Regions from separate parts of the Ruegeria sp. CF4 genome, predicted to be linked through region 2. Evidence: riboswitches for the same ligand, from Rfam matches in the RefSeq annotation. Region 2 holds a riboswitch; each other region holds the start of a gene.
What was found. A riboswitch is a leader RNA that binds a small molecule or an ion and turns the genes downstream of it on or off. The one in region 2 is predicted to bind cobalamin.

Region 1 (7,163 bases), on a different contig from region 2:
AGCAGGGCGCCAATTGCGCGAGGCGGGGGCTAAAGGGCCGGATCTGATGGCGATGCTGGATCTGGTGGCGCTGGCCACGGTGGCGGATGTTGCGCCGCTGATCGAGGCCAATAGAGCATTGGTCCGGCAGGGATTGAAAGTTATGGCCCAGAGGCAAAGACCGGGGCTGGTCGCGCTGTCGGACGTGGCGCGCATGGATACCGCGCCCAATAGCTATCACCTGGGGTTTCTGCTGGGGCCGCGTGTGAATGCGGGTGGGCGCATTGGGCAGGCCGATCTGGGCGCACGTTTGCTAAGCACCGACTCGGTTTCCGAGGCCGAAGCCCTGTCCGAGCGGCTGGATGCTCTGAACACCGAACGGCGCGAAATCGAGAACGCGGTGCGCGCGGCAGCCATGACGCAGGCCGAAGAGCGCGGGCTGGATGCGCCGCTGGTTTGGGCTGCGGGCAACGGTTGGCATCCCGGCGTCGTTGGCATCGTCGCATCGCGGTTGAAAGAGACCGCAAACCGACCCGCCATCGTGATCGGGTTTGACGGGGATGAGGGCAAGGGCTCTGGCCGGTCGGTCTCGGGCGTTGACCTAGGCGCGTCAATCCAGCGCCTCACGGCTGAGGGGCTGCTGGTCAAGGGCGGTGGCCACAAGATGGCGGCGGGTCTGACAGTGATGCGCGATCAGCTGGAGCCTGCCATGGAGCGGCTATCGGAACTTCTGGCCAAACAGGGCGCGGGCCAAGGTGGCCCAGCCGACCTGAAACTGGACGGGGCGCTGATGCCCGGGGCCGCGACGGTCGATCTGATCGAACAGATTGAAAAAGCAGGACCATTCGGGGCTGCGGCTCCTGCCCCGCGCTATGCCCTGCCCGACCTGCAGGTGCGCTTTGCCAAACGCGTAGGTGAGACACATCTGAAACTGTCCCTGTCCGACGGCATGTCCGGTGGGCTGGACGCTATCGCCTTTGGCGCATTCGAGGGTCCGTTGGGGGATCGCCTTTCCAATCACGGCGGCGCTCGGTTCCATTTTGCGGGTCGGCTTGAGGTGAATACCTGGGGTGGCCGACAGAGCGTACAGCTGCGGCTGGAAGACGCGGCAGAGGCCGTCTGACACCTGTTTCAACGCACCTCGAAAACGGTCAAAAAAGTTTCGCAGGCTTGCGTTTTTCGTCTTGCGGGGGGGGAAGGTAAACCGTAAAAGGCCCTCCACAAGCCAGCGTGGCCCGTTCGTCTATCGGTTAGGACGCCAGGTTTTCAACCTGGAAAGAGGGGTTCGATTCCCCTACGGGCTGCCACTTTGCTTGTCTGGACCAAGTGGCCCGTTCGTCTATCGGTTAGGACGCCAGGTTTTCAACCTGGAAAGAGGGGTTCGATTCCCCTACGGGCTGCCATTTTTCCAATCCACTCATCGTGATCTCTGATTGAATGATTGTGGCTACGCTTAAGCGCAACGACTAGCCAGCTTGCCGGTGATTGGTTTCTGCAATCTCGATCCGAATACCCCATTGCTTCAATGCCTTGGCAACATCCCCGGTAGGTGCTTGGTCCGTGACCAGTAGATCGATCATACGCGGCTCGGGTCCGACATAAGGCGCGGTTTCACCAAACTTAAAATGCGCCGCAGCCACAAACAGTCGGTCGGTGTTGCTGGCGACAACAGTCGCAAGGTCTGCCTCAACTGAACTGTGGTACAAGAAACCTCGACGTGCCGAAATCGCATCGATGCTGAGCACTGCGATGTCAAACGCATAACGCTGTACCTGCCGATGCGTGACGTGACCGAATGCGCCGCGCTCATCGCTTTGCAGTTCGCCCCCAAGCAAATGCACACGATTGCCATTGGTTCCGGCCAGGGTCTGCCCCACCCCGATCGAGTTGGTCACGACGGTCAGGTTTCCCGACTGCCGCAGCTCTTCGGCCACATAAGCGGTGGTCGAGCCGACATCCAGAAAGACGGTCATCCCGTCCCGTATCAGGCTCGCCACATGCCCCGCGATCAACCGCTTTTCTTCAGAGTGTTGCGCTATACGGCGAAAAAAACTGGGGTCGCCTTGGGTGCCGGCGAGATAAGCGCCGCCATGCACACGTTCGACCGCGCCCGAGGCTGAGAGCGACTTGATCGTGCGCCGCACGGTTTCTTCAGAGACCCCTAGTGTTTTGGCCAGTTCCGAGTTTCGGGCTGTCCCGCCCAGACGACGGAGAACATCCAGAAGTTCAAGCTCACGATGGGTGTGCGGGCTGCGGGTTTTCACTGGACGCTCCGTATTTCCCAAATTTACCCAAACAAAGACACGGAATGCGGTCAGTGATCAACCCGAAACAGGCCGACCGCTGCAAGCGGCCGACTTGGTTTGGCTCAATGACAACAGACAGGCTTACGGCGCAGCGCGGTTTTGCGGAATGACCTCATAGCCGGGCTCTTCGGGTTCATCATCCAGCATTTCGGGTGGAAAGCCCGGTGCTTGAATCTCAAGTCCGGTCGCATCTTCGAGGCGTTTGATGATGTTCGGGGACAACTCGCGCTCGCCGTAGCGTGCGATGCCGTCTTCGAATATCTTGATCATCACCGGATTCACCTCAAGGGGGACACCGGCGCGGTCGGCAACCTCCTGAAACAGGCCGATATCCTTTTTCACCAGGTCCATGGTGAACGAGATATCGCGTGAACCGTTCAAGATGACCTGGCTTTCGGTTTCGTGCACGAACGAGGTGCCCGACGAAATCTTGATCGCCTCATAGGTGGTTCCAAGATCCATTCCAGCTGCTTTGGCGGTCACCAAAGCCTCGGCGCAGGTGATCAGGTTAGCGGTGGCCAGATAGTTGGTCAGCACTTTCAGCACCGAGGCCGACCCCAGTTCACCTGTGTGCAGAATGCGCCGCCCCATGGTCGTCAGGAAGGGCATAATACGCTCGAACGTTTCGCGGTCACAGCCAGCGAAGATCGAGATATTGCCCGTCGCAGCCCGGTGACATCCGCCTGAAACCGGACAATCCACCGCTGCGCCGCCTTGTTCGATGACCATGGCACCAAGGCGTTTGACCTCAGCCTCATCGGTGGTCGACATCTCCATCCAGATTTTGCCGGGGCCGACCTCGGGCAACATCTCTTGCATCACGGCGTCCGAGGCGGCGGGTGAAGGCAAGCAAGTGATCACCGCGTCGCAATCACGCATCAACTGCGCCGGACTTTCAGCGGCTTTGGCACCCTCGGTGACAAATCGGGTCACCTGATCCGGGTTCAGGTCATGAACCGTCAAATCGATTCCGTTACGCAGCAGCGATCCCGAGAGCTTGCCCCCAACATTTCCCAGCCCGATAAACCCTACTTTCATGCGCCGCATCCTCCTGTTCGCGTCTTGTGATCCATGCCAACACGTCACCACAGATGGATCATGCCGCCCAGCGACCTCGACAGGTCGCTTTTTACCTGCTTCTTCGCTGATCATCGCGACTCGCTTGACAAGCAGCCCAAGCGTGCCGCATGTCCCTTTCGTTGGTGTCTGCGTGCGCAGATGAAAAGGGAATGCGTCAGCGGGTTTTCCGTCAAACGCAGCCGCCCCCGCGACCGTGAACGGAGAGGGTGCCCAAGCCACTGGCCGCAAGGCCGGGAAGGCGGGACATCCGACAGAGGCCCGCCTCTGACATCCGCAAGCCGGGAGACCTGCCAACGCCCGAGATTTAAACCGGACGGGGTGTTCCGGTGTCGGGTCAAAAGCGACCCGCATGAAACCCCGTCCCCCACGAAGAGGATTTGGGGGGATGAGAGACATGACCGAGACCGCTCCGGTCGAGCTGCTGGTTTGCACCACCTGCCGTCGCGGGCTGCCTGTCGAAGATGATGCGCAGCGCCCCGGTGCACTTCTGCACAAGGCGCTTGAGCAGGCCGATCTGCCCGAAGGGATCACCTTGAAAGCCGTGGAATGCTTGTCGAACTGCGATGAGGGCTGTTCCATCGTCTTGCGCGGGGGGCCGGATCGCTGGACCTTCGTGTATGAACACCTCAACGAAACCGACCACGTCGACATGATCGTGGAGGGTGCCACCAAATACCTCGCGACCGAGGATGGTCTGGTCAAATGGCGCGAGCGCCCCGAACATTTCCGCAAGAACTGCGCAGCCCGCATTCCCCCGATTGGAGCCCTGAAATGAGCAACCTTGAGAAACTTCCCGTCACTGTGATCACCGGCTTTCTGGGCTCGGGCAAGACAACGCTGGTGCGCCACCTGATGCAGAACCCGCAGGGCAAGCGTCTGGCCGTTGTGGTCAATGAATTCGGCGATGTTGGCGTTGATGGCGATATCCTGAAATCCTGCGCGATCCCCGATTGCCCGGCGGAAAACATCATGGAACTGGCCAATGGCTGCATCTGCTGCACCGTGGCGGACGATTTCATCCCGACCATCGAAGTGCTGATGGCGCTGGAGCCGCGCCCTGATCACATCCTGATCGAAACCAGCGGTCTGGCGCTGCCGAAACCGCTGCTAAAGGCCTTCGACTGGCCTGATATCCGTTCGAAAATCACCGTCGATGGTGTCATCGCGCTGGCCGATGCCGAGGCGGTCGCTGCCGGTCGCTTTGCCCCGAATGTCGAGGCGGTGGATGCCCAGCGCATGGCCGATGACTCGATTGATCATGAAACGCCGCTGTCCGAAGTGTTCGAAGATCAGATTTCCTGCGCCGATATCATCCTGCTGACCAAGCCTGATCTGGCCGGTCCCGAAGGTGTCGCCAAGGCCAAAGAGGTCATCGCTGCAGAGGCCCCGCGCCCCCTGCCCGTTGTTGAAGTGGCCGAGGGCGTCGTTGACGTCCGCGTCGTGTTGGGTCTGGAAGCCGCCGCCGAGGATGACATGGACGCACGCCCATCGCATCACGACGGCCATCACGATCACGAACATGACGATTTCGAAAGCATCATCGTCGAGTTGCCCGAACAGAGCGATCCGCTCGATCTGGTGACGAAAATCGAACGTCTGGCCAAAGAACTGAACATCCTGCGCGTCAAAGGCTATGCCGCCGTTCAAGGCAAGCCCATGCGCCTGCTGGTTCAGGCCGTCGGTGCGCGCGTGCGCCATCAGTATGACCGCCCTTGGGAACCCGGCGAGGAGCGCCGCTCGCGTCTAGTCGTCATTGCCGAGCATGACGATATCAAAGAGGCCGAAATCCGCGATATCCTCGTGGGTGTGACCGAGGCAGCCGAGTAAAGCCATGCACGTCGTCTTCCGCGAAAGCCACGGGTTAGAGGAAACGGAAACCCCGACCGATCTGGGCCAAAGCCCGGCGGATTTGGTGGTGCTGTCCTTTTCCGACAGCGACCTCGGCGCTTTCGCGGCGGGATGGCACCGTGGAGGCGGACCCGACGGGCGGATGCCGACGATGCGGCTGGCCAATCTGACGGCGCTGAAACACCCTCTGTCCGTCGACACCTATGTCGAACAGACGTTGGAGGGGGCCAAGGGCATACTGATCCGTCTGATCGGTGGAGTGCCCTATTGGGCGTACGGCTTGCAGCAGGTTCTGGCGCTGGCGCAGGCCAAGGGCATTGCACTGGCCGTCCTGCCTGCGGATGGGCGCGAAGATACCCGGCTGGACGACTACTCCACCTTACCCGTCTCGACCCTGCGGCGGCTGGCGCATCTGTGCGACACCGGCGGTGAGGTCGCGGCACAGGCGGCCTTGGCGCAAATGGCACTGGCGGCAGGTCTTTATGCTGGGCCGGTGATGGGGGCCAAGACCTTGCCCGAGTGTGGCGCATGGTGCCCGGATCGCGGTGTGCTCCCGGCGGAAAAAGCGTTCACAGGTGACGCGAAACGCATCCTCGTCACCTTTTACCGCGCTTACCTGACCTCGGCGGATACCGCCCCGGTCGCAACCTTGATCCGCAGCCTGCGTGCCCGCGGATATGACGCTGTTGGTCTGTTCGCTCCATCTCTGAAAGCACCCGCTGCCGCCGACTGGCTGCGGGATCAGGTCGTTGCGTTAAGCCCATCCGCGATCATCAACGCCACTTCGTTCTCGGGCAAAGGCGCGTCGGGCACCTCTCCGCTCGATGCAGCGGGTGTGCCGGTATTTCAGGTCGCGCTGGCCACCTCGCGCCGCAAGGCGTGGGCCGAAGCCGAACGTGGGCTTTCGCCCGCCGACCTCGCCATGCATGTGGTTCTGCCTGAGGTAGACGGGCGTATCTCGGCAGGCATCGCCTCGTTTAAAGAACCGGGAAAGCGCGACCCGCACCTTGAGTATTCCCGTTTTGCCCACCGGGCTGAACCTGAACGGATCGAAGCAATCATTGATCGTGTGATTGGTTGGCTGAACCTCGACGATAAACCCAAGGCGGATCAAGTGCCCGCGCTGGTGCTGTCCACTTATCCCGGCAAGGATTGGCAAATGGCCCATGCGGTTGGGTTGGACGCGCTGGCCTCTGCCGAGGCGATGCTGTCCGACTTGCAGGCCGAGGGTTATGATACCGCGCCTGCCGAACCGATTGGCGAAACACTGTTGGAAGCTCGGATTTCGTGGCCGCTGACTGACTATCAAACCACGCTGGCGGACCTGCCCGACCAACTGCGCACCGATCTGCAAACCGTCTGGGGCAAGCCCGAGGACGACCCAACCTTCACCGATGGCGCGTTCCATTTCACTGCCCTGCGACGGGGCAAAGCTCTGATCGCGTTGCAACCGGAACGCGGCACGCCCGAACTGCGGGATGACGACTACCACGACCTGTCGCGCACCCCGCGTCACAGCTATGTCGCCTTCTACCTGTGGCTCCGTAAAGGATTGGGCGCGGATGCGCTGATCCATATCGGTGCGCATGGCACACTGGAATGGCTGCCGGGCAAATCGGTCGCCTTGTCCGCCGATTGCTGGCCCGAAGCGCTGATCCGCGATCTGCCGGTGATCTATCCCTTCATCGTCAACGACCCCGGCGAGGCCGCACAGGCAAAACGCCGGATCGGGGCCGTTACGCTGGGTCACATACCGCCACCCTTGAAGGAAAGCGGTACGCCCGATCGGATGGTGCGGCTGGAATCGCTGCTCGACGAATTCTCGAACGCCGACGGATTGGACCCCAAGCGCCGCGACCGGCTGCAGGAAAACATCCGGGACGAGGCGCAAGCCATCGGGCTTGAAAGCGATCTTGGCCTTGATCAGGCCACCTGCACCGCCGAGGCGAT
Region 2 (7,163 bases):
TTGAGCAAACAAAATATTTTTGATCTGCCGCCGAAAGACCGCAGCATTGCCCCGGAATTTGCACTAAGTCCACCTCATGGTGAAAAATCTGTTACGATGACAGTCAGAAGTTGAAATTTTGAAACACGATAATTCGGCGCGTCAAATGCAGACGCGTAATTCCTGTGCAAAGGTTCGGATATTGGCCACGTCCGACCTGCATATGCATTTGACGTCATTTGACTATTATTCCGACATTCCCGAGACGAGCCGGGGTCTGACCCGCACTGCCAGCCTGATCCGAACGGCCCGAGATCAGGCCCGGTGCGACGGCGCGCTGGTATTGCTGTTCGACAATGGTGACTCGTTGCAGGGCACTTCGCTTGGAGAATGGGCCTCGGACGTCGCAACCCAGATACATCCGCTCTCACAGGCATTCGACGCTTTGGGATATGACGCGATCGGGTTGGGCAATCACGATTTCGGATTCGGGCTGAATCTGGTAAATCGTATTGCTGCTCAGATCGCCTGTCCGATGATTTGCAGCAATATGCGCACAACACACACGCCTCAGGGCTGGGTCCCTCACGCGATCCTGCAGCGGACGGTTTCCGTAGATGACGAAGATGTTCCGCTCCGTATTGGCGTTTTGTCCGTTCTGCCGCCGCAAACCATTCGGTGGGAGGCGCATGTGTTGCAGGAGCAGGTAGAGGTCACCGACATTCTGACTGCAGCCGCGCAGACGGCATCTTACCTCCGCGGTCAGGGCAGTGATCTTGTACTGGCGTTGGCCCATTCGGGGTTGGATCAGGCGGAAGCCGAAGCCGGGATGGAAAATGCAGTAATCCCTCTGGCCGCAATAGAGGGAATTGATGCGATCATTGCCGGGCATACTCATCTGACGCTGCCCGGCAAGGCGCATGAAGGTTTGCCTCATGTGGATCACGAGCAAGGGCTGGTACATGGAAAACCGGTTGTGATGCCGGGATGGGGGGGCTCGCATCTGGGTGTAATCGATCTTGAGTTGAAACAGGATGCGGAGCACCGCTGGCGCATTGTTGAAAGCCAAGTCTGTGCAACCCCGATCAAAACGGCAACCGGGCCGATGCCGGAAGACCCCGAATTGAAACAACTTTTTGCCATAGGTCATGCGGAAACGCGCAAACGCGTCTCTGAACCCGTGGGGTCGGTGCCCAAGGCGTTGCACAGCTATTTCACCTATTGCGCCTTAGACCGAGGACTTGCGTTGCTGGCGGCGGCTCAGGCTGCTGCCGTACGGTTCCATCTGGCCAGTACCGAATGGGAGAGCCTTCCGATTCTCTCGGCCGCGGCACCCGCCAAATCCGGAGGCCGTGGAGGCCCGGAGTATTTTACCGACGTTCCCGCAGGCGAGATCTCGGTCCGCCATGTGGCCGATCTGCATGTCTTTCCCAATGAGCTGCGTGCGGTGCAGGTGACAGCAGAGCAACTGCGCGACTGGCTGGAGATGTCTGCCGGAGTGCTCAATCAGCTCTCGGCCGATCAGCCTTCGCACCTGATCAACCCGAAGCGTGCAGGGTTCAATTTCGACGTTCTGCACGGCGCAACTTACGAGATCGACCTCTCGCAACCGGCACGATTCGACGCTGCTGGCCGTCTGACGAATCCGGCCCATTCCCGAATCCGTTCGCTGAAGGTGGGCGGCAATCCGATCACTCCAGATCAGAAGTTCATTGTCGCAACGAACAATTACCGCGCCAATGGCGGCGGGCATTTCCCTTCGATTCCACATGCCCATCCGATCACGCTGCCTGCGCGGCTCATTCATGATGTGCTGCGTGATTATCTGGCGGGCAAACTGTCATATGACCCGCTGGAGCAAGCGCCGCGCCCGTTCATTCTGAGGCCGACAAACGGAGCCAGAGCTATTCTGACCACCGGCCCGTCCGCCCAGGCCTATCTGCATGAATTGGCCGAGTATGACCCCTGCGTTCTGCCTTTGGACGAAGACGGGTTCCTGCCTATCCAACTGACCCTCTGACGGGTTGCCAATGTGGCGCAGCGGGCCTATATGAGGGGTCGAGAGGTTGGCGCGGGCGAGCGCCTCGCCAACCTGGTCAGGTCCGGAAGGAAGCAGCCACAACGAGTCCCGCTTGGGTCGATGTCCAGCCTCTCACTTTATCAACCCCTGAGCCACAGGAGGGCTTTATGATTGTAGCAATGACCCTTCGGGCAGCCGGGTTCTGATCCGACACGATCTTCTGACTGCCTGAACACATGACCAGCGGATGCGCGATCGCCATCCGTCGGACACGCTGTTTCTGACAACAGGCAGACCAATGTCTCTTTCTTTATCGGACCTCGGATGGTCCTCACATTTTGCCGCGCAACACGTGGCTGACCCAACCTGCAATCCCTTTCGCATCACAGCCGTTCATCGGGATCGGTTGATCGGGCTTGGCCCCAACGGCGAGATCCCGTTGCTGACCCCCAACCACCCCACCGGCGACTATGCGGTTGGGGACTGGGTGTTGGCAGACAATGATAGACGCGTGCACCACCTGCTGGACCGGCGCAGCCTGCTGCAGCGTCGCGCTGCGGGCACAGGTGCTTCGGCACAATTAATCGCCGCGAATGTCGATGTGTTGTTCATCGTCAGCTCATGCAATGCCGATTTCAGTCTGCCCCGGCTGGAACGCTATCTGGCGCTTGCGCATCAGGCCGGGTGTTATCCGGTGATCGTGCTGACCAAGGCCGACAATTCCGATGCACCCGAGACCTTTGTGAAAAAGGCGCAAGCCATCGATCCGTTTCTGACTGTGTTGGCGATCAATGCACTGGACCCGGCTGCGATCGAACAGGTTCTTTCGTGGTGCCCAAAGGGTCAGACCGGTGCGCTGCTGGGCTCATCCGGAGTGGGTAAAACCACGCTGGCCAATGGCATGACCGGGCAGGAAAAAGCCACGGCGGGCATTCGCGAGGATGACGCACGGGGCCGGCACACCACGACCGCGCGCGCGTTACATCAGATGCGCAATGGTGGCTGGCTGATCGATACGCCCGGCATGCGGGCGCTGCGTTTGCTGGATGCACAGGACGGAGTCGATGAGGTCTTCTCGGACCTCACGGAGCTGAGCCTGAATTGCCGTTTCTCGGATTGCCAGCACGAAACCGAGCCCGGCTGTGCGGTTCAGGTCGCGGTCCAAAGCGGCACGCTTGACCCGTCCCGGCTGGAGCGTTGGCGTAAGTTGCGGCGCGAGGATCAGCGCAACTCGGAAACCATCGCTCAATCCCGCGCGCGGGACAAAGCGTTCGGCAAGATGGTGCGTAGTGTCACGCAGCAGAAAAAGTCGCGCAAGAAGCTGTGAGGCAACGTCCCGTCTGGTCAGTCGATCAGGCGGGGCCAAACCGCTGCGTTTCGTCGGGCGAACGCTCCGATATGTCCAACTTTTGGCAAACCAAATTCCTGCGGCGACAACAGGTGACGATGGGCATTTGAGCCGTAAAGATCGGCCAGCCGCCACACGGCTGCGGGTGGTACCATCTCATCATCTTCAAAGGCGAACAGATCAACACGCCCGCCTGCGGTGGACCAACGGGCCTGAGGCAGCGTCTCTCCGATCTCGGGCAGATAGCTGTCGGGAGCCGTGCACCACTTGCGCCATTGCCAATAGATCAACGCGGGCAGATCCTCACCAAAACCGACCGCCTTGCCCGGCAGATATCCCAGAGCACGGACCAACAACGGCACATGGCCATACCAGAACAACGCAGCCAGCGCGCGGTAAGGCCACGGGTGATCTTTGAGCGTCACTAGACCTGAACAGACGCAGATCATCCGATCTATCTGTTCGATATCCGATTGCACCGGCCCAAGCATCGCACCAAGCGAGTGGCCAATACTCCATAGCTTGGCACCCGGAAACCGCCGCCGCATCTCGGCCCGTGCAGCAGGGATATCGACCAGCGCCCAGTCTGCCATTGTCACGGTCGAGGCCTTCTGCGGCCCGGTCAGCGAGTGACCAAAATCCCGATAATCGTAGGTCAGGCAGGCCATCCCGCGCTCAGCTGCCAGCCAACGCGCAAAATGCTGATAATAGTCTCGTGGCACGCCTGTGGCACTGTTAATGACCACAACCGTTTCCGGATCGGTCGCAGGCAGATACAAGCGGGCGGACAGCATCGCGGACCCGGCGGGAAACCGGAACTCCTCGGTCATCACGGTTTGCCGCGCGTCCAACATCTGATCCTCATGCGTTATCTGAACCGATCAGTTCACTCGATCGCGTTCGAGTCAAGGTTGACGTGGCTGGACCAAAGGTAAGCTTGTGGCATTCAATCCGCTTGACTCGGGAAGTGCGCAACCGCTAGCGATGTGGTGATGGTTCCCGCGCCCTCGTTCGAGGCCGGGATGAAAAGGGAACACGGTGCGGCCCTGCCCGGTAATATCCGGAACGGACCAAATCCGCGACTGCCCCCGCAACTGTAAGCGGAGAGCAATGCCGTAGCGCCACTGGCCTTGAGGGCTGGGAAGGTCGGCAAAGCGATGACCCGCAAGTCAGGAGACCTGCCATCGGAACCGAAACTGAAACTCGGGCGGGGTGTCCGGGCAGGTCCAGACTGCACTGTGCTGTCCCACCTGTTTCACACCCTCAGCCCACGCGCGGAGGGCGCATCATGATATGGAAAACCGGAACCCACCAGTTCTCGGCAACAATTTGCCAAAGGACGGGGAAAACCTGTCCGGCTTTGGCGCGAATCGCACGGGCGCTGGCCACCTCGATGGCGGAATCAGCCCCTGCGGCGACTACAGAATTCGAGATTCAGGGCAGTAGCGAACTGGCGCATTGTTCGGACGGGTGCACCGCCCGTTTTCGCGCGCGCGCCGACGAAATCAGAGTGTTCTGCGGCGCTGGATCAGACGAAGCGATAGAGCATCTGGACAGCTACGCAGACCTTTTGTTCGGCACCGAGACCGAAGCACTGTCGACAAATATCTTGTCGAACCCGCCATGCGCGATGCTCGAAGTGTTGACGCTTGCCCAGACTACGTCGGTGCAACCCGAATACCGACCGTCTGCCTGACAAGTCAGCCCACAGCCAGAATACCGGCGGGCGCGATCGCCCATTCCATCTGCTCGTCGGTTTCAACAGCGCAGGGGCGCAACGCGCGCAGCCTTTGCAACGCTGCATCCGGATGCTCGCCGCATTCTATCATCAAACGCAGTACAGCCATACCAGATCGACCACATCCGCCCTTGCAGTGAATCAAAATGCGTCCGCCACCGGACAGCGCATGACGCACTGCGGCACTGACTTCGACCCAACGTTCGTCCACCTCGGGTGATGGCGTGCCATAGTCCTCGACCGGCAGATGAACCCATCGGCAGGCACGGTTCCGGACGTCGATACCGAAGTCTCTGGCGCCATCGAGTATCATCTCGACCTCGGTTGCCATTGAAAGGATCAGGCCGGGCTTCCAATCGGCCACGGCATCCAGATCGCCTTGATAATCGCCACCCCGACCCGGCATCGATGTCAGCGCGAGCGTTCCTCCGCCAACCTGAAGTGCATGGATAATCATCTGAGACATTCTACGTTCCCCCCGAAACGTTAATCAGAAGATCTTTCTACTGGTCTTCAAGTGTCTGATCTTAACCGCCCCGTCTCGCATTCCAAAACGAAAATCATCCGGTCGGGCGGTGGACGCGGACGGCGGCGGCCTCTACGCTGCGGCGGAACTCGAATCCGCGAAAGCAGACATGACCGACACGCCCAGCCCCGCCTACCAGGTGCTTGCCCGAAAATACCGCCCGGAAACCTTCGCCGATCTGGTTGGCCAGGACGCCATGGTGCGCACGCTGAAAAACGCGTTCGAGGCCGACCGCATCGCGCAGGCCTTCATCATGACCGGCATCCGCGGCACCGGTAAAACCACCACCGCCCGGATTATCGCCAAGGGCATGAATTGCATCGGCCCAGATGGCGAAGGCAAACCCACCACCGAACCTTGCGGCCAGTGTGAACATTGCGTGGCCATCATGGAGGGCCGCCATGTCGACGTGATGGAGATGGACGCCGCCAGCCGTACTGGCGTGAATGATATTCGCGAGATCATCGACAGTGTCCGATATCGCGCCGCCTCGGCCCGCTACAAGATCTACATCATCGACGAGGTTCACATGCTCTCGACCAGCGCCTTCAACGCGCTGCTCAAGACGCTTGAGGAACCGCCCGAGCATGTGAAGTTCATCTTTGCCACCACCGAGATCCGCAAGGTTCCGGTCACGGTGCTTTCTCGCTGTCAGCGCTTCGATCTTCGCCGGATCGAGCCCGAAGATATGATCGGCCTGCTACGCAAGATCGCAGATGCCGAAAGCGCGCAAATCGCCGAAGATGCGCTGGCGCTGATCACGCGCGCCGCCGAGGGCTCTGCCCGCGACGCGACCTCGTTGCTGGATCAGGCGATCAGCCATGGCGCAGGCGAAACCAGCGCCGATCAGGTGCGCGCGATGCTGGGCTTGGCGGATCGTGGCAGGGTACTCGACCTGATTGATATGATCCTGCGCGGCGACGCTGCCGGTGCCCTGACCGAGCTCAGCGCCCAATATGCCGAAGGGGCAGACCCGCTGGCCGTTCTGCGTGATCTTGCCGAGATTACCCATTGGGTCTCGGTGGTGAAGATCACGCCAGACGCCGCCGAAGACCCTACCGTCTCGCCCGATGAGCGCGCCCGGGGCCAGCAGATGGCAGATGCCCTGCCGATGCGCGTGTTGACCCGCATGTGGCAGATGCTGCTGAAGGCACTCGAAGAGGTTGCCGCCGCGCCCAACGCGATGATGGCCGCCGAAATGGCCGTGATCCGCCTCACTCATGTGGCCGACCTGCCCAGCCCTGAGGAGTTGATAAAACGCCTTCAGGATGCGCCCATGCCTCCTCCAAACGGAGGGCCGGGAGGCGGCTTGCCGGCAGCCACGCAGAGCAACGTCTCAACCCCCGTTGCGACGCAAACGACCTATGCGGCAACGCGCAACCCAGCTGGCGCGCCCTCGGCAGCGTTGGCCCAGGACGTGGCGAACGCTCTGGCCCGCTACCCTACTTTCGACCATGTGGCCGAACTGATCCGGATCAATCGGGACGTCAAGCTTCTGGTCGAAGTTGAAAACGGTGTACGTCTGGTCTCCTATCAGCCGGGTCGGATCGAG
Region 3 (7,163 bases), on a different contig from region 2:
TGTCCCAATTGGCAATCGCTTCGCCCATCGTAGCCGAATGAACGGTTGCGCAATCTTCGTGCAGCAATCCCGCACGGCTCAGTTCGCCAAGGATTGAGAAGATGCCACCGGCGCGGTGCACGTCTTCCATATGCACATTCTCGGTATTGGGTGCGACCTTACACAAACAAGGCACTTCGCGGCTGAGGTGGTCCATATCGGACATGGTGAAATGCACCTCGCCCTCATGCGCAATGGCCAGCAAGTGCAGTACCGTGTTGGTCGAACCGCCCATAGCGATGTCGAGGCTCATGGCGTTCTCAAAGGCCTCGAACGTAGCGATCTCGCGTGGCAGGAAGCCTTTTTCGTCCAGATCATAGTGCCGCTTGGTGATCTCGACGATCCGGCGACCGGCCTCAAGGAACAGCTCTTTGCGGTCCGCGTGTGTGGCAAGGGTCGAGCCGTTGCCCGGCAGTGCCAGACCCAGCGCCTCGGCCAGACAGTTCATCGAGTTGGCAGTGAACATGCCCGAACACGAGCCGCAGGTGGGGCAGGCGTTTTCCTCGATATGCTGAACCTGTTCGTCGGTGAAGCGGTCGTCAGCAGCGGCTACCATCGCATCCACAAGGTCGATTTTCTTGGCGTCCAGATCGGCGATATCGATCTTGCCCGCTTCCATCGGACCACCCGAGACGAAGATGGCCGGGATGTTCAGGCGCATGGCCGCCATCAACATGCCGGGGGTGATCTTGTCGCAGTTCGAGATACAGACCATCGCGTCGGCGCAATGCGCGTTGACCATGTATTCCACCGAATCCGCGATCACCTCACGCGAGGGCAGCGAATACAGCATCCCGTCATGGCCCATGGCGATGCCATCATCGACCGCGATGGTGTTGAACTCTTTCGCGACACCGCCGGCTGCCTCGACCTCGCGCGCGACCATCTGGCCGAGGTCCTTCAAGTGGACGTGACCGGGCACAAACTGGGTGAACGAGTTTACGATAGCGATGATCGGTTTGCCGAAATCATCGTCGCCCATACCGGTGGCGCGCCACAAACCGCGGGCACCGGCCATGTTGCGGCCATGGGTAGAGGTTCTGGATCGGTACAATGGCATGATGCTGTTTCCCTTTTGCCTCGGGTTGCATGTCTTGGGGTTCGTACGTTATAGCGCACGTATCACATGTGCGCTATAACGTACAAGAGGATTCGGAAGTTGATGATATGGCACCGGACGACATAACGCTGAAATTACGGGACGTGCGGACGGCGTCCGGGCTGAGCCTGTCGAAGGTGGCTGAAATGACCGGGGTCAGCAAAGCCATGCTGGGCCAGATAGAGCGCGGCGAATCCAGCCCCACCATCGCGACCTTGTGGAAAATCGCCAAAGGCTTCCAGCTACCACTCAGCGCGCTGATCGATACGGCGCTGGGCGACCCGTCTGTTTTCCAGACCGTGACCTTCCCCGGGACCATAGAGGTCAAGATCGTCTTTCCCTTCGACCCCGCCCTAGGGGCCGAGACATTTCACGTCAGCTTGCATCCGAACCAAAGCCACGAATCCCCCGCCCATGCCGCTGGTGTGACCGAGGAGGTGTTTGTTCTTTCAGGTACGCTCGAGATTCTACGCGATCGGGAATGGGTATCTTTGCAGGCCGGACAGGGCTTGCGCTTTGCCGCTGATATCCCCCATGGATACCGCGCGGGTGCAGAGGGTGCCGCATTCCTGAACATGCACCACTACGCCCAGCACAACGAGTATTCTGAAAACGGCAAGGCCCATTCATGACTGCAGTTCTCGACAGCCTCACCATCGTCGACGCTATTGGCTCGTTTGGGGCTTTGATCGTGGTCGCGGCCTATTTTGCGACACAGATGCGGATGATGAACTCTGACGATCTCGCGTTTCCGGTGGTGAACCTCTTGGGGTCGGTTCTGATCGTCTATTCGCTGCTCGAGAATTTCAATCTGGCGTCGATGCTGATCGAGGGGTTCTGGATTCTGATCAGCATGATCGGGATCATTCAGCATTTCAGGTTGCGCCGCGCAAAGTAGTGCGCGGCGCGGGATGTTTAGGCTGCGCTGAGAAGACGTGGCGTGAACAGGCCGAGCTTGTTCAGACCCTTCATGGATTTCGCAGCCGCAAGAACGGCAAGATCGGCCAGGGGCTCAATCAGGATAACCATCATGTAAGCTCCGCCAAAGCTGGCCACGGCGGCGATGTTTTCGGCACCGAAACCCTGACCGTAGAACGCCCAGAAGGCCACCCATAGTACGACACCACCCTGATAGGCGGTCGACAGCGCAAGTGCCTGAGAATACTTGAGGTCAACATAGGCCGTATTCGGCGCAATGACGCGGTTTGCCAACGCCTGCAGGGCAAACAGAGGCACCAGCAACGTCGTCATGTTCATTCCGAACTGGGGCAGATCGAAGGGTGCCAAGAAAAACCCTTGAACAAAGAGGCCCAGGATCAGACCAATCGCAGCCGGGGCGGCACCGAACAAAAGAAACAGTGTCGAGCCCAGAATAAAGTGCACCTCTGACACTCCCACCGGGAAATGAGGCAGAACTTCAAAGAATGTGAAAACAAGGCCGGTTGTCAGGGCAGACCGCACTGCAAGGCTTGCAACACCACTGTTTTTGACGCTCTCCCACGCCAGCTTCAGACTATAAAGCCCTGCCCCGGCCGCGGTGGCATAGCTCAGGACAAGTTTGGCGCCGTTAACGACGCCCGGTTCGATATGCATAGTTTGTTCTCCTTACCGTCACACCCGACGGTAGAAACGTGTTGAAATTGGGCGGATGCCCGGTTTGTGCATGGCAGGTCTCCTGACTCGCGGATTAGGATCGATCCCGGCCTTCCCAACCGATCATTTCGGTCAGTGGCCCTGATGGGGCGATACTCCGCTTACAGTTGCGGGGGCAGTTCCGGAATTGACAGGATTTGTCGCACCGGATTCCCTTTTCATCCCTCTGGGGAAACCCCATTGGGAACCATGTCGCACAGATTTCTGCCACAGAATGCTGCCTGTCAAGCACGCCAAGCATGTGGTTGGAAAAAAACGTTCCCCGCGCGGGTTCTGAGCTGCGGCGTGACTTGAACGTTTGGCCGTGCCCATATAGGGAAAATCCAAGCTCGCTCAGGGGAGGCTTTGATGCAGGACGATCCGAAAACTCTCGTATCCACAGACTGGCTGGCCGCGCATCTCAAGGACCCGGATCTGCGGATTTTGGACGGGTCCTGGTATCTGCCCGCGCAGAACCGCGATGCGAAGGCCGAGTATGATGCAGGCCATATCCCCGGTGCGCGGTTCTTTGACATTGATGACATTGCCGATCACCGTTCGGACCTGCCGCATATGGCACCTCCGGTCGAGAAATTCATGTCCCGCCTGCGGGCGATGGGGGTGGGCGACGGCCATCAGGTCGTGGTCTATGACGGGGCTGGGCTGATGTCTGCCGCACGCGTCTGGTGGCTGTTCCGTTTGATGGGTCAGGACAATATTGCCGTTCTGGATGGGGGGCTGCCGAAATGGCAGGCCGAAGGTCGCGAGATCGAGGACCTGCCGCCCGTCGTTCGCGATCGCCATATGACCGTTCGCGTACAAAACCATCTGGTGCGTGACGTGACGCAGGTTTCAGCTGCGGCCAAGCTGAACGATCATGAGATCATCGATGCGCGCTCAACTGACCGCTTTGCCGGAACAGCGCCAGAACCACGCGAAGGTTTGCGCTCGGGTCATATTCCGGGCTCTCACAATGTGCCCTTTGGTACGCTGCTGAATGCAAATGGCACCATGAAGTCGCCCGAAGAGTGCCGCGCCATATTCGAGGCCGCAGGCGTAGATCTGTCGAAACCCGCAATCACATCCTGCGGCTCGGGCGTCACGGCTGCGATCCTCAGCCTTGCGCTTGAGCGCATGGGTAAAAAAGATCATTCGCTTTATGACGGCTCCTGGGCTGAATGGGGTGCCTTCCCAACCCTGCCCGTCGCAACCGGAGAGAACTGATGTTCGAGAACCTCAAGCCACAGCCAGCCGACAAGATTCTGGCGCTGATGCAGATATATCGCGATGACCCGCGCGATCAGAAAATTGACCTGGGGGTTGGCGTTTATAAAAACGCTGAGGGCATCACCCCGGTCATGCGCGCCGTGAAAGCGGCTGAAAAGCGCATTCTGGAAGAGCAGGAGACCAAGGCCTATACCGGTTTGGCCGGTGACCCAGCCTATGCCGATGCCATGATCGGTCTGATTTTGGGTACATCGGTCCCGCGCGCCAACATCGCCGCCGTGGCGACGCCGGGCGGCACCGGTGCTTGCCGTCAGGCGTTTGAGATGATCCGCATGGCCAATCCGTCGGCCCGTGTTTTTGTGTCTAACCCGACTTGGCCGAACCATCTGTCGATCCTGAATTATCTGGGAATCGAGACGGTCCAGTATCGTTATTTCGACGGTGAAACCCGCGGCGTCGATTTCGACGGCATGATCGAGGACCTGAAAACCGCCAATGCGGGCGATGTGGTTCTGCTGCACGGCTGCTGTCACAACCCGACCGGAGCCAACCTGAACATGGTGCAGTGGCAGGAGGTCGTGAACCTGATCAACGAGCGAGGCCTCGTAGCGATGATCGATATCGCCTATCAGGGCTTCGGCGACGGCCTTGAAGAGGATGCGCAGGCGACCCGTCTGGTTGCCTCATCGGTCAAGCGTTGCCTGATCGCGGCGTCCTGCTCGAAGAACTTCGGCGTCTACCGCGAACGGACCGGTCTGCTGATGGCGATCAGCGACGATGCGGCGCAAACGGCTCTGAACCAATCGACACTGGCTTTCCTGAACCGTCAGAACTACTCGTTTCCGCCAGATCATGGTGCGCGCGTGGTAACGACGATCCTGAATGATGACGCGCTGCGCGCCGACTGGGCCGCCGAGCTGGAAGAGGTCCGCTTGTCCATGCTGGGTCTGCGTCAGCAACTGGCTGACGAATTGCAACGTCTCAGCGGGTCGGATCGTTTCGGTTTTGTCGCACAGCACCGCGGCATGTTCTCGCGCCTTGGTGCGGCACCTGAACTGGTCGAGCAACTGCGCAACGATCACGGGATCTACATGGTTGGCGACAGCCGCCTGAACATCGCCGGTCTGAACGCGACCACCGTGCCAATTCTGGCGCAGGCGATTGTAGACGTCGGGGTCTGATTCCAACGAAAATGGTTTGCTGAACGCTGCGCAAACTAGCGCAGCGTTCAGTGAGATTTGTATTGGGTTTTCTCAAAGTCATCTTACCCGCTCGGCTATGACCATATTTCTTTGTTACCAGCGATGGCGGAGACAACTGCCTTTGCACGTTGCTCAACTCCTGGCATATAGGAAAGGCCCATATGCTCAACCTCAATGTATATCAAATAGTTGGCAACATCAGTTTGGGTGCTACCGTTGCGCAGTTGGCCAGCTACTGACATAAGATACGTATCGTACTCATCCGCGAAGGGTTCGGATTGCTCATCTTGCCAGCAATCTCCGGGGGCTAGTAACCCAATAGGATCCCAAAGTGACCATCCTATGTCGCGTAGCCGGGGTAAATTAATTCGAGGATTGCGAGAAGAGTGCATTGCTGTCGCCATTCAATTGTTCCCCCCAGACGGTTTCATAGGGGCACCATTTTGAAAAGCGGCACTTCGACGAAATACAATTCTCGGGGATAAATAAAAAAACCGGGCGCGGACGCCCGGTTTTGATTGTGCTTTGATGGGGAAGTTTAGCCCTTCGAAAACTCCGGATAGGCTTCCATACCCAGTTCCGCCATGTCGAGGCCGTTGATCTCGTCCTCTTCGCTGACGCGGATGCCAAGAGTGGATTTCAGGATCACCCACAGGATCAGCGCGCTGACAAAGGTGAACACACCGTAGGCGACAATGCCGGTCAGCTGAGTGATCAGGCTTGCTTCACCGTAGAAGATCACGGCAATGGTGCCCCAGATACCGGCGAACAAGTGAACCGGGATGGCACCCACGACATCGTCGATCTTGAACTTGTCCAGCATCGGAACTGCGAAGACCACGATGATACCGCCGACGGCACCGATCCAGAGCGAACCGAACAGGGTCGGGGCCAGCGGCTCCGCCGTGATCGAGACCAGACCGGCCAGCGCGCCGTTCAGAACCATGGTGAGGTCGGGCTTTTTGTACATGACCTGTGTCATGATCAAAGCGGCGACGGCGCCAGAGGCTGCGGCCATGTTGGTGTTGGCAAAGATGCGCGACACGTCGGACACGTCCCCAACAGTACCCATTGCCAGCTGTGAGCCTCCGTTGAAGCCGAACCAGCCCAGCCACAGGATGAATGTACCCAAAGTGGCCAGCGCCAGGTTTGAACCGGGCATCGGATGTACCTTGCCATCTTTATACTTGCCGATACGCGGGCCAAGGATGATGGCGCCTGCCAGAGCGGCCCAGCCACCAACCGAGTGTACAACGGTCGAGCCGGCAAAGTCCGAGAAACCGGCTTCGGACAGCCAGCCGCCACCCCACTGCCAGGACCCTGAGATCGGGTACAGAACACCAGTCAGAACGATGACGAAGATCAGGAAGGGCCACAGCTTGATCCGCTCTGCCACCGCACCTGAGACGATCGAGGCGGTTGCAGCCACAAACACCAACTGGAAGAAGAAATCCGAGCCAATCGATGCGTAGTCGAGCGCTGCATCAGCGGGCGCAACGCCAACGGCGTCAAGCTGCGTGGTCGAGAAGAAGGGCCCCAGCCAGCCAGCGATGGTCCAGCCGTCGCCGGGATACATCAGGTTAAAGCCGATCAGCCAGTACATGATCGCTGCAAAGGAAAACAGCGCAACGTTCTTGATCATCTGCATGGCGACGTTTTTCGAACGCACCAGACCGCCTTCCAGCATGGCAAAGCCAGCGGCCATGAAGAAGACCAGAAAGCCCGCCATCAGGAACAGCAGTGTGGTGAAGATATATTGGGTATGCAGCGCAGCCTCGCCTTCGGCAGCCTCTTGCGCCAGCCCCATCTGCGGCAGCACAACAAGTGCGGCGGCAGGAATGATGAATTTCATCAGGTTCATTGTCAGTCCTCGAATGTTTTGGAAGCGGGGCGCTTAAAGCGCGTCCTCGTTGGTTTCCCCGGTCCGCACGCGCAGGGCCTGCTCGACATCGAGGACGAATATC
Region 4 (7,163 bases), on a different contig from region 2:
GCCAAACTGATCGAGGTTTTGCGTGAACAGGCCAACGCCCCGCGGTTTGTGGTCTATGGGGATGAAGCCGGGGATGTGCCGCGTCAGGCCATGCAGGCGGGGGCTGCCGGGTTCGCACCGCGCTCTGGTGACGTCGAAGGCCTGCTTGAAACCTGCGTAGATGTGGCCAAAGGCAAGATGGTTTTTCCGTTCATCGACGTGCGCAAGATGCAACAAAACCCGTTGCAGACGCTGTCGCGCAAGGAACTGGCGATCCTTGAAGCTTTGGCGACCGGCATGTCCAACCGGGAGTTATCGAAAGAGCTGCAAATTTCGACCAATACAGTGAAGTTCCACCTGTCGAACATCTATGAGAAGCTATCGATCAAGAACCGCGCGCAGGCGATCGCGTTTTATTATTCTTCAAAAGCCGACAATGGTTAATGAGACCTGAAGGTCAGCCATTCTGATAGTAGAAAGAGAGTTTTCGACTCACTCCACCCGGAGGCGGCGGGAAAGGGGCTGCTCTGCGGATTTGCTCTTTTGCGGCGCGGTCGATCTGGGTTGAACCGGAACTGTCGGTTATCTCGACCCAAGCGAGTGAGCCATCCGGGTCGATCTGGAAGAAAACCCGCGCAAATCCGCGCTCGGACACAAAGACTGCAGGGGTCCGGTTCAAATGCACCAGTACCAGCCCTGCATAGTTGGTGGTGTTGGAATTACCCGGCCCGCGCCCGCCCGACTGACGCTGACGATCGCCGCGGGTAAAGGCATCGGTGCCCTGGCGTTGAAAGGTCGTTAGTGGCGACTCGATGAGCTGTTGCGGAAAGCGCAATTCGGCGAATTGGTCCGAGCTGTCGGCCGCGCCTTCGGGCGCTTCGCTGGGTGTGCGATCAGGTAGGCGTGGACGGATTGACTCGGTTACCGCCTGCTCTGAAGCGGCAATATCCGCCTCCTCCTCCGGCTCCAGCGCAGCGATGACCGGGGGGGCGGGCGCTTCGGCTTCTGCCGGCTCTGGTTCCGTGGCCGGTTCGCCTTGCGGGATTTCAGCAACCTCATCAACGGAAGTCGGCTCTGCAGTCTCGGCATCAGCGCGCGCAGGTTCTTCGCTGTCTGAAGGATCAGCCGGTTCGGCGTCCTGCGGTTCGATCACCTCTGGCTGAACCGTTTCAGCCTCGCCGAAATCGGGGGCAAAAACGCGTTGCGGATCGTCGGACGCAACCAGTGCTTCGCTGGTGGGGGTTTCGGCTGCTTCCGGTTCTGGGGTTTCGGCAGGTTCGGGTTCCACTGGATCGCTGGACGCCTCCGCAAGATCTTCGAAGCTGTTGCTCAGGTCCACCACGTCGGAATTGCCTTGTGCGGCAGGTTCACCCGGTTCAACAGATGCAGTCATGCTGAGTCCAAGAATGTGCAAGATCAGCGACACCAGAATGGCCAGCGCGGCAACTATGATCGATCCCCGGATCATTCCAGTGTCCGTTTTGTGACCAGAAACACGGAAGGCGCACCATTGCGGCGCAACAGGCCCGTGACTTCGATCAGGCGCGCACCCGGAGCGTCACGATCCGGAACGATCCGTACCGGCCCTTCATCATGATCGGCCATGAAGGTCTCGGCATCGGTAGGTGTTCCGCGAAAGCTCAGCGTTCCATCCTTGTGCAGAACCAGCGCGTCGGGCGGTTCGCGCCCTTCGAGCTCTGACGTGTCCACAAGGTCGAGGTCAGGGTCCAGTGGTGGTGCGATGGTACCGGTGATCAGAAAGAAGATCAGCATCAGAAAGACGACGTTGATCAGAGCTATGGTTGAATCGCGTTTTCGGCGGGGGGCGGTCTGGCGGATCATCGGCTCACTCCAGCACCAGAACGCTGAGCCCCTCGCGCCCGCGCAGCCGAACCAACAGATCCGTCAGGCGTTGGGCCGTGACATCGGTATCGAGGCTGACGAGCACCTGCCCGGTTTCGATCTCGGTCGCGAGATCGTCCAAGGTTATCGCCGTGCCGTTCAACACAAGACGTTCCGCACCGAGCTGTAGAAAGACCCGCTCAGACGGTTCGCTGGTTTGCGCGGTTCCGCCAGTCGTGCTGCTCAGCTCGATCTCGCCGAATTTTGAGAAGGTCGAGGTCAGCATGAAGAACAGCAAAAGCAGAAAGATCACATCGATGAGTGGCGTCATCGACAGGGTCCGCCGGACAAATGGCGCCCGGTTACGCATGTTCCGGCACGGCTGAAATGGCCTCGGCCTCTTTGGCGAGCTGACCTGGTACCAACACGGTCCGCAGTGCTTTGTCTGCAAAGACCCGCTCGCGCGCGGTGCGGCTTTCGAACCATGACAGAACCATTGAGGTCGGCATCGCAACCGCCAGCCCCACGGCGGTGGTGATCAGCGCCACCCAGATGCCACCCGCAAGCAGCGACGGGTCAATGGAGCTGCCTGCCTGTTGCAGGCTTTGGAACGCTTCGATCATACCCAGAACGGTCCCGAACAGCCCCAGCAAAGGCGCGAGTTGGGCAACGGTGTCAAGAAGGCGAAAACCGCGCTCCAGCCCTGCCAGGGCCAATCCGGCTTCAGCATCCAGACGATCATCGAGACCGGGTAGATCGGGCGCATCCATGGCTGCACCGACCAATGGGGCCAGATAACTGTGGCTTTTCGCCAATCGCGCGCGTGCAGTCTGATGATCCCCGGCATCCCATGCCGTCAGGGCCTGGGACAGCACCCGATGTCGTCCAACTCCGGTCACGGTGAATTGCCACAGTTTGTAAAGCGTGACGGCCAGAGCCAGCACTGACATCACGATCAGAATGGCCACCACTGGCCCGCCCAGAGCCACGATCTGGCGCAATGCTTCAAGCGCGTTCATCCCAAAAGCTCCACATCTATCCGGCTGGTAAGGTTCAGTCCTGTTGCACAGATATCGCTTTCTGAGCCGTCGACAACGCAGCTGTTTGCGCCATTGATCAGAACGCGCCCGATCGAGTCGCAGTTGAGATCGGGCAGGCCGAACTGACGCACGCGCGGACGGTCTGCCGGCAGATCCCGAAAATCGAACAGAGAAAGCGTAACGACACGGCCCGAGCTGTCGAAAATGACGGTCTCAAAAGCTGCCTTCTCGATATCGCTTCCGGTTTCGTTCTGAACCAGAAAGGTCAAGCGGCAGGCGCCGTTCACCTTTTGCACGGTATTGAGCTCCAGCAACAGTTCCGAGGGGTTGTCGTCAGCAGATTGCGCCAGCGCCGAATTTGTTGATGAAATTGCCAGCACAGCTACCAGAGCGAGGCGGTGATACGGCATGAGCGGGCTCCTGATTGTTTAGCGCTGAGGGTTTGTCCCGCGCATCTTTGCAGGGGTTGATCCCTCTTATCCAATCCAACCGAGACGTGAAAGAGCGGGTGGCGCGATTGTGTCCGGCCGACCGGTAACGCGTGATAACTTTCGTATTGACGCATTCATCGATCTCAGGCACTGAATCCGGTGATGGTTCCCAAGGGTGCGCCCGTGGGATGAAAAGGGAATACGGTGCGGTCTACACTGGCCAAACCCGTAACTGCCCCCGCAACTGTAAGCGGCGAGCGAAGCCAAACAGCCACTGGCCCCAAGGGTCGGGAAGGATGGCCAAGCACCGACCCGCGAGTCAGGAGACCTGCCATCAGTTGTTCAACCAAGCCGGGGCGGGGCGTCCTGGAAGGAGGCTTTGATGGCACGTGATACACGTGTTTCTGTAATCAGCACCTTCGCACTGCGTTTGGGCAGAGGCGGAGGGTTATATGCCTGGCGCACCTGATCATTTTGTTCTGATCTGTTCGACCTGTGCGGCCGCGCAATCAGTGGATGGAGTGCATGATACGCTTCAATCGAAGCTGCCCGAGCATTTTGCGATCCGGGCTGTCGATTGCATGGCAGGATGCGCGCATCCCGTGACCGTAGGCTTTCAAGCGGTCGGCAAGGCGCAGTATCTATTTGGTGATATCCAGACATTGATTGACGTCGAAGCCCTGGCCGAGTTTGCCCATCAATATCAACAGAGCCCGGATGGCTGGACCAAGGCCAGCGAGCGTCCGCGTGCCCTTTACACCAAAACCTTGTCTCGCATGCCCCCGATCAGTCAGGAGGTTTCGATATGACCGTCCAGCCGTTTCTGGTGGCTTCGGATCTCGAATATTATGCCTTGAATGGGGACATACTGCTGCAAGGCGTATCCTTTGAGCTGTCCGAAGGGTCAATACTGGCAATCGCGGGCCCCAACGGTGCAGGTAAAACCACACTGCTGAATTTGCTGTGTGGGGCGGAAGGGCTGGCACTAGGGGATGTTTTGCTCAAGGGGCGCAGCCTCAAGCAACTCTCGGCAAAAGAGCGTGCTCGGATGATCGCGGTGGTCAGTCAGCAAGAGATGCCTGACGGGCGCTTGTCGCTGCGGGATTATGTGGCGCTCGGACAGATTCCGATCCGCGCGGACCGATCTGCAGGTGAACACGCGCAGGAACTCAGCCGTATATTGGAGATTACGGGCCTTGGCGCGCTGGCTGACAAGAAGATGGCCCAACTGTCGGGTGGTGAGCGTCAGCGCGCGCATATCGCTCGGGCGCTGGCACAGAACCCGACTTTGCTGTTTCTTGACGAGCCGACCAATCATTTGGATCCCGATGCGAAGGGGCGGATGCTGTCTCTGGTCGCTGATCTGGGTATTACTGTCGTCATGATCGTGCATGATTTGGTCATGATCCCTGAATTCGCCACCCACGTTGCTCTGATGAAATCCACGCGCCTGACCGGGTTTGGTTCGGTCGACGAGGTACTGACATCGGAACGTGTGCGCGAAACCTTCGGTGTCGATTACCTGCGCTTTCATCACGAAGGCCGCATGATCCCCGTTCTGGACATCCGAAGAACAACGCTTTCCACATAAACTCAGGAGACTATCAATGAAGCAAATCTGGTCCGTGGCGCTGGTCACTGCCATGGCAAGCGGCGCCGCTGCGCAAGAGGTGACGGTTGACAATTGCGGTGAGCCGCTTGTCTTTGATGCCGCGCCAGAACGTCTGGTCGTGCATGATATGAATATGACCGACATGGCCTTTGCGCTGGGTCTGCAGGACAAGATCGTCGGTCTGACCGGCATCACCGGATGGTATAAGACCAGCCCCGAGTTCGACACGCTGCGCGGCGATATCCCTGAACTCGCGCCGAAATACCCGACTGTCGAAAATCTTGTTGCGGTCGAACCTGACCTGTTCTTTGCCGGTTGGTATTACGGTATGAAGCCGGGCGGAGATGTGACCCCCGGCACACTGGAGCCATTCGGCATCAGGACTATGATCCTGACCGAAAGCTGCGTCCATCTGGACAAGGATCGCCCCGAAGCCAGCATGAACCTGCTGTTCGACGATGTTTTGCGTCTGGGCAAGGTCATGCATGTCGAGGACAAGGCCGAAGCGCTTGTGTCGGGCTGGAAAGACGAGTTGACAGCAATCGAAGCTCGGACCGCTGATCTGGCCAAACCACGCGTGTTCCTGTTGGACGGCCCTGCTGATGCGCCCTTTACGGCGGGTAAGTTCGCCATTCCTGACGCCATGATCGCAGCGGCTGGAGGAGAAAGCGTTACGCACGACATGGATACAAGCTGGGGCCGTACCTCTTGGGAAGCGGTTGCCGCAGCCAACCCTGAATTTCTGGTGCTACTGGATTATCAGACCGGCAATGGCGCGGCAGATACCTTCAAGTTCCTGCAGGAACACCCTGTGATGTCGCAGACAGATGCCGTCAAGAACGAACGCTGGATCGGCCTGCGCTATGAAGAGCTCACTCCGGGACCGGCGAATATTGCTGCGATCTCGAAAATGGCCAAGGCCATGCATCCGGATCTCAACTGATATGGGCCGATTGGGCCTGATACTCTTGCTGGGGGCGGTCGTTCTGGCTGCCCTTTTGCTGATCTCGACTATCTATGGAACCACCTCGATTCCGATCACGGACACATTCGAGGCGATCCTTCTGGGCACCGGCCTGACCGGAGGAGAGATGTCTCCGATGCATCGGATCGTCTTCGACCTGCGCCTGCCACGCGCATTGTTTGCAGCGGTGATCGGCGCGGGCCTGGGTATCGTTGGCGTCGTACTGCAGACCACCACACGCAACGATCTGGCGGATCCATTTCTGTTTGGCCTGTCTTCAGGTGCTGCAGCGGGGGCCGTATTCGTCATCACTGTAACCGGAGATATTCTGGGCTTCTGGACGTTGCCATTGGCTGCGTTCTGCGGAGGGTTGGTGGCGTCGGGTATCGTGCTCGCGCTGGTGCATGGGCTGCGGACAAGCGCGCCCGAAAAGCTGATACTGGCCGGGCTGGCGGTGTCTTTCCTGTTCTCTGCCATTACAAACTATCTGATCTTCGCGGGCGATAGTCGTGCCGCACACTCAGTGATTTTCTGGATGCTAGGCGGGTTGGGCCTCGCTCGTTGGGAGACTTTTCCGCTTGTCTGCGCGGGCTTGATACTGATCCTGAGCTACTCACTCTACCGCAGTCGCTGGCTGGATGCTTTGCTGACAGGAGATCTGACCGCAACCACTTTGGGCGTGCCTGTGCAGGGCTTGCGGTTCAGCATGTTCTTCACCGCGGCCCTCGCGACCGCCGTCTTTGTTTCGGTGGCTGGCGTGATCGGCTTTGTCGGCTTGATGGTGCCGCATATCGCCCGAGGAATTGCCGGCCCGCTGCACCGCCATTTACTGCCCACGGCGGCCTTGGTTGGTGCTGCGCTTTTGACTGGCTCGGATATCCTCAGCAGGCTGTTACTTGCTCCGCAGGAATTGCCTGTTGGGATCGTGACCACCTCAATCGGGTCCGTATTCGTATTCCTGTTGCTGTTTCGTACAGCGCGAAAGGTGCATTAGGATTGAAGCTGGTTCTGGCTTGTTTCAAGCCATATCACACGCTTCGACCAGGTCTTGCGCGCGCATGATGTTCCAGACTTGCGCTTCTTTTCCTGCTCACAAACATGGTTTTGCGCCGCTTTCTGAGACGGCGCAAATATGGACAGGCCTAATTGCCCTGATTTCTTTCGGCCAATCGCTCAAGATTGACGACGGTCGATAGCATGAGTCTGTCATGGCTCCAGTCGTCGGTCTGGCGCATTGAAACTGAGCCGAAAGCCAGTATCCCGGCGAATATCAGCGTGCTGCCAAATACCAGAGT

Region 1: linked by a shared signal. The riboswitch ahead of ACR0NF_RS01670 (DUF1636 family protein) and the one ahead of ACR0NF_RS15455 (hypothetical protein) in region 2 are both predicted to bind cobalamin.
Region 3: linked by a shared signal. The riboswitch ahead of ACR0NF_RS06650 (energy-coupling factor ABC transporter permease) and the one ahead of ACR0NF_RS15455 (hypothetical protein) in region 2 are both predicted to bind cobalamin.
Region 4: linked by a shared signal. The riboswitch ahead of ACR0NF_RS12420 (DUF1636 family protein) and the one ahead of ACR0NF_RS15455 (hypothetical protein) in region 2 are both predicted to bind cobalamin.

Annotation. Positions count from the first base shown of each region.
Region 1 covers NZ_JBQFRJ010000001.1:344,198-351,360, reverse strand. Annotated here, with positions in the region: gene recJ (single-stranded-DNA-specific exonuclease RecJ) at 1-1,102, shown strand, start outside; tRNA gene ACR0NF_RS01690 (tRNA-Glu) at 1,212-1,286, shown strand; tRNA gene ACR0NF_RS01685 (tRNA-Glu) at 1,308-1,382, shown strand; gene ACR0NF_RS01680 (DeoR/GlpR family DNA-binding transcription regulator) at 1,446-2,243, opposite strand; gene ACR0NF_RS01675 (NAD(P)-dependent oxidoreductase) at 2,367-3,437, opposite strand; cobalamin riboswitch at 3,469-3,674, shown strand; gene ACR0NF_RS01670 (DUF1636 family protein) at 3,760-4,140, shown strand; gene cobW (cobalamin biosynthesis protein CobW) at 4,137-5,192, shown strand; gene cobN (cobaltochelatase subunit CobN) at 5,197-7,163, shown strand, end outside.
Region 2 covers NZ_JBQFRJ010000007.1:125,894-133,056, reverse strand. Annotated here, with positions in the region: gene ACR0NF_RS15475 (bifunctional 2',3'-cyclic-nucleotide 2'-phosphodiesterase/3'-nucleotidase) at 146-1,999, shown strand; RNA gene ffs (signal recognition particle sRNA small type) at 2,039-2,137, shown strand; gene rsgA (ribosome small subunit-dependent GTPase A) at 2,298-3,326, shown strand; gene ACR0NF_RS15460 (alpha/beta hydrolase family protein) at 3,344-4,201, opposite strand; cobalamin riboswitch at 4,324-4,547, shown strand; gene ACR0NF_RS15455 (hypothetical protein) at 4,636-5,043, shown strand; gene ACR0NF_RS15450 (protein-tyrosine phosphatase family protein) at 5,048-5,551, opposite strand; gene ACR0NF_RS15445 (DNA polymerase III subunit gamma/tau) at 5,721-7,163, shown strand, end outside.
Region 3 covers NZ_JBQFRJ010000002.1:869-8,031, forward strand. Annotated here, with positions in the region: gene ilvD (dihydroxy-acid dehydratase) at 1-1,099, opposite strand, end outside; gene ACR0NF_RS06640 (helix-turn-helix domain-containing protein) at 1,207-1,770, shown strand; gene ACR0NF_RS06645 (CBU_0592 family membrane protein) at 1,767-2,036, shown strand; gene ACR0NF_RS06650 (energy-coupling factor ABC transporter permease) at 2,054-2,731, opposite strand; cobalamin riboswitch at 2,787-2,998, opposite strand; gene sseA (3-mercaptopyruvate sulfurtransferase) at 3,140-3,994, shown strand; gene ACR0NF_RS06660 (amino acid aminotransferase) at 3,994-5,178, shown strand; gene ACR0NF_RS06665 (ammonium transporter) at 5,738-7,060, opposite strand; gene ACR0NF_RS06670 (P-II family nitrogen regulator) at 7,094-7,163, opposite strand, start outside.
Region 4 covers NZ_JBQFRJ010000005.1:2,157-9,319, forward strand. Annotated here, with positions in the region: gene ACR0NF_RS12390 (LuxR C-terminal-related transcriptional regulator) at 1-423, shown strand, start outside; gene ACR0NF_RS12395 (energy transducer TonB family protein) at 437-1,447, opposite strand; gene ACR0NF_RS12400 (ExbD/TolR family protein) at 1,444-1,821, opposite strand; gene ACR0NF_RS12405 (ExbD/TolR family protein) at 1,826-2,152, opposite strand; gene ACR0NF_RS12410 (MotA/TolQ/ExbB proton channel family protein) at 2,184-2,840, opposite strand; gene ACR0NF_RS12415 (hypothetical protein) at 2,837-3,271, opposite strand; cobalamin riboswitch at 3,439-3,642, shown strand; gene ACR0NF_RS12420 (DUF1636 family protein) at 3,745-4,101, shown strand; gene ACR0NF_RS12425 (ABC transporter ATP-binding protein) at 4,098-4,883, shown strand; gene ACR0NF_RS12430 (ABC transporter substrate-binding protein) at 4,900-5,847, shown strand; gene ACR0NF_RS12435 (FecCD family ABC transporter permease) at 5,849-6,862, shown strand; gene ACR0NF_RS12440 (M56 family metallopeptidase) at 7,011-7,163, opposite strand, start outside.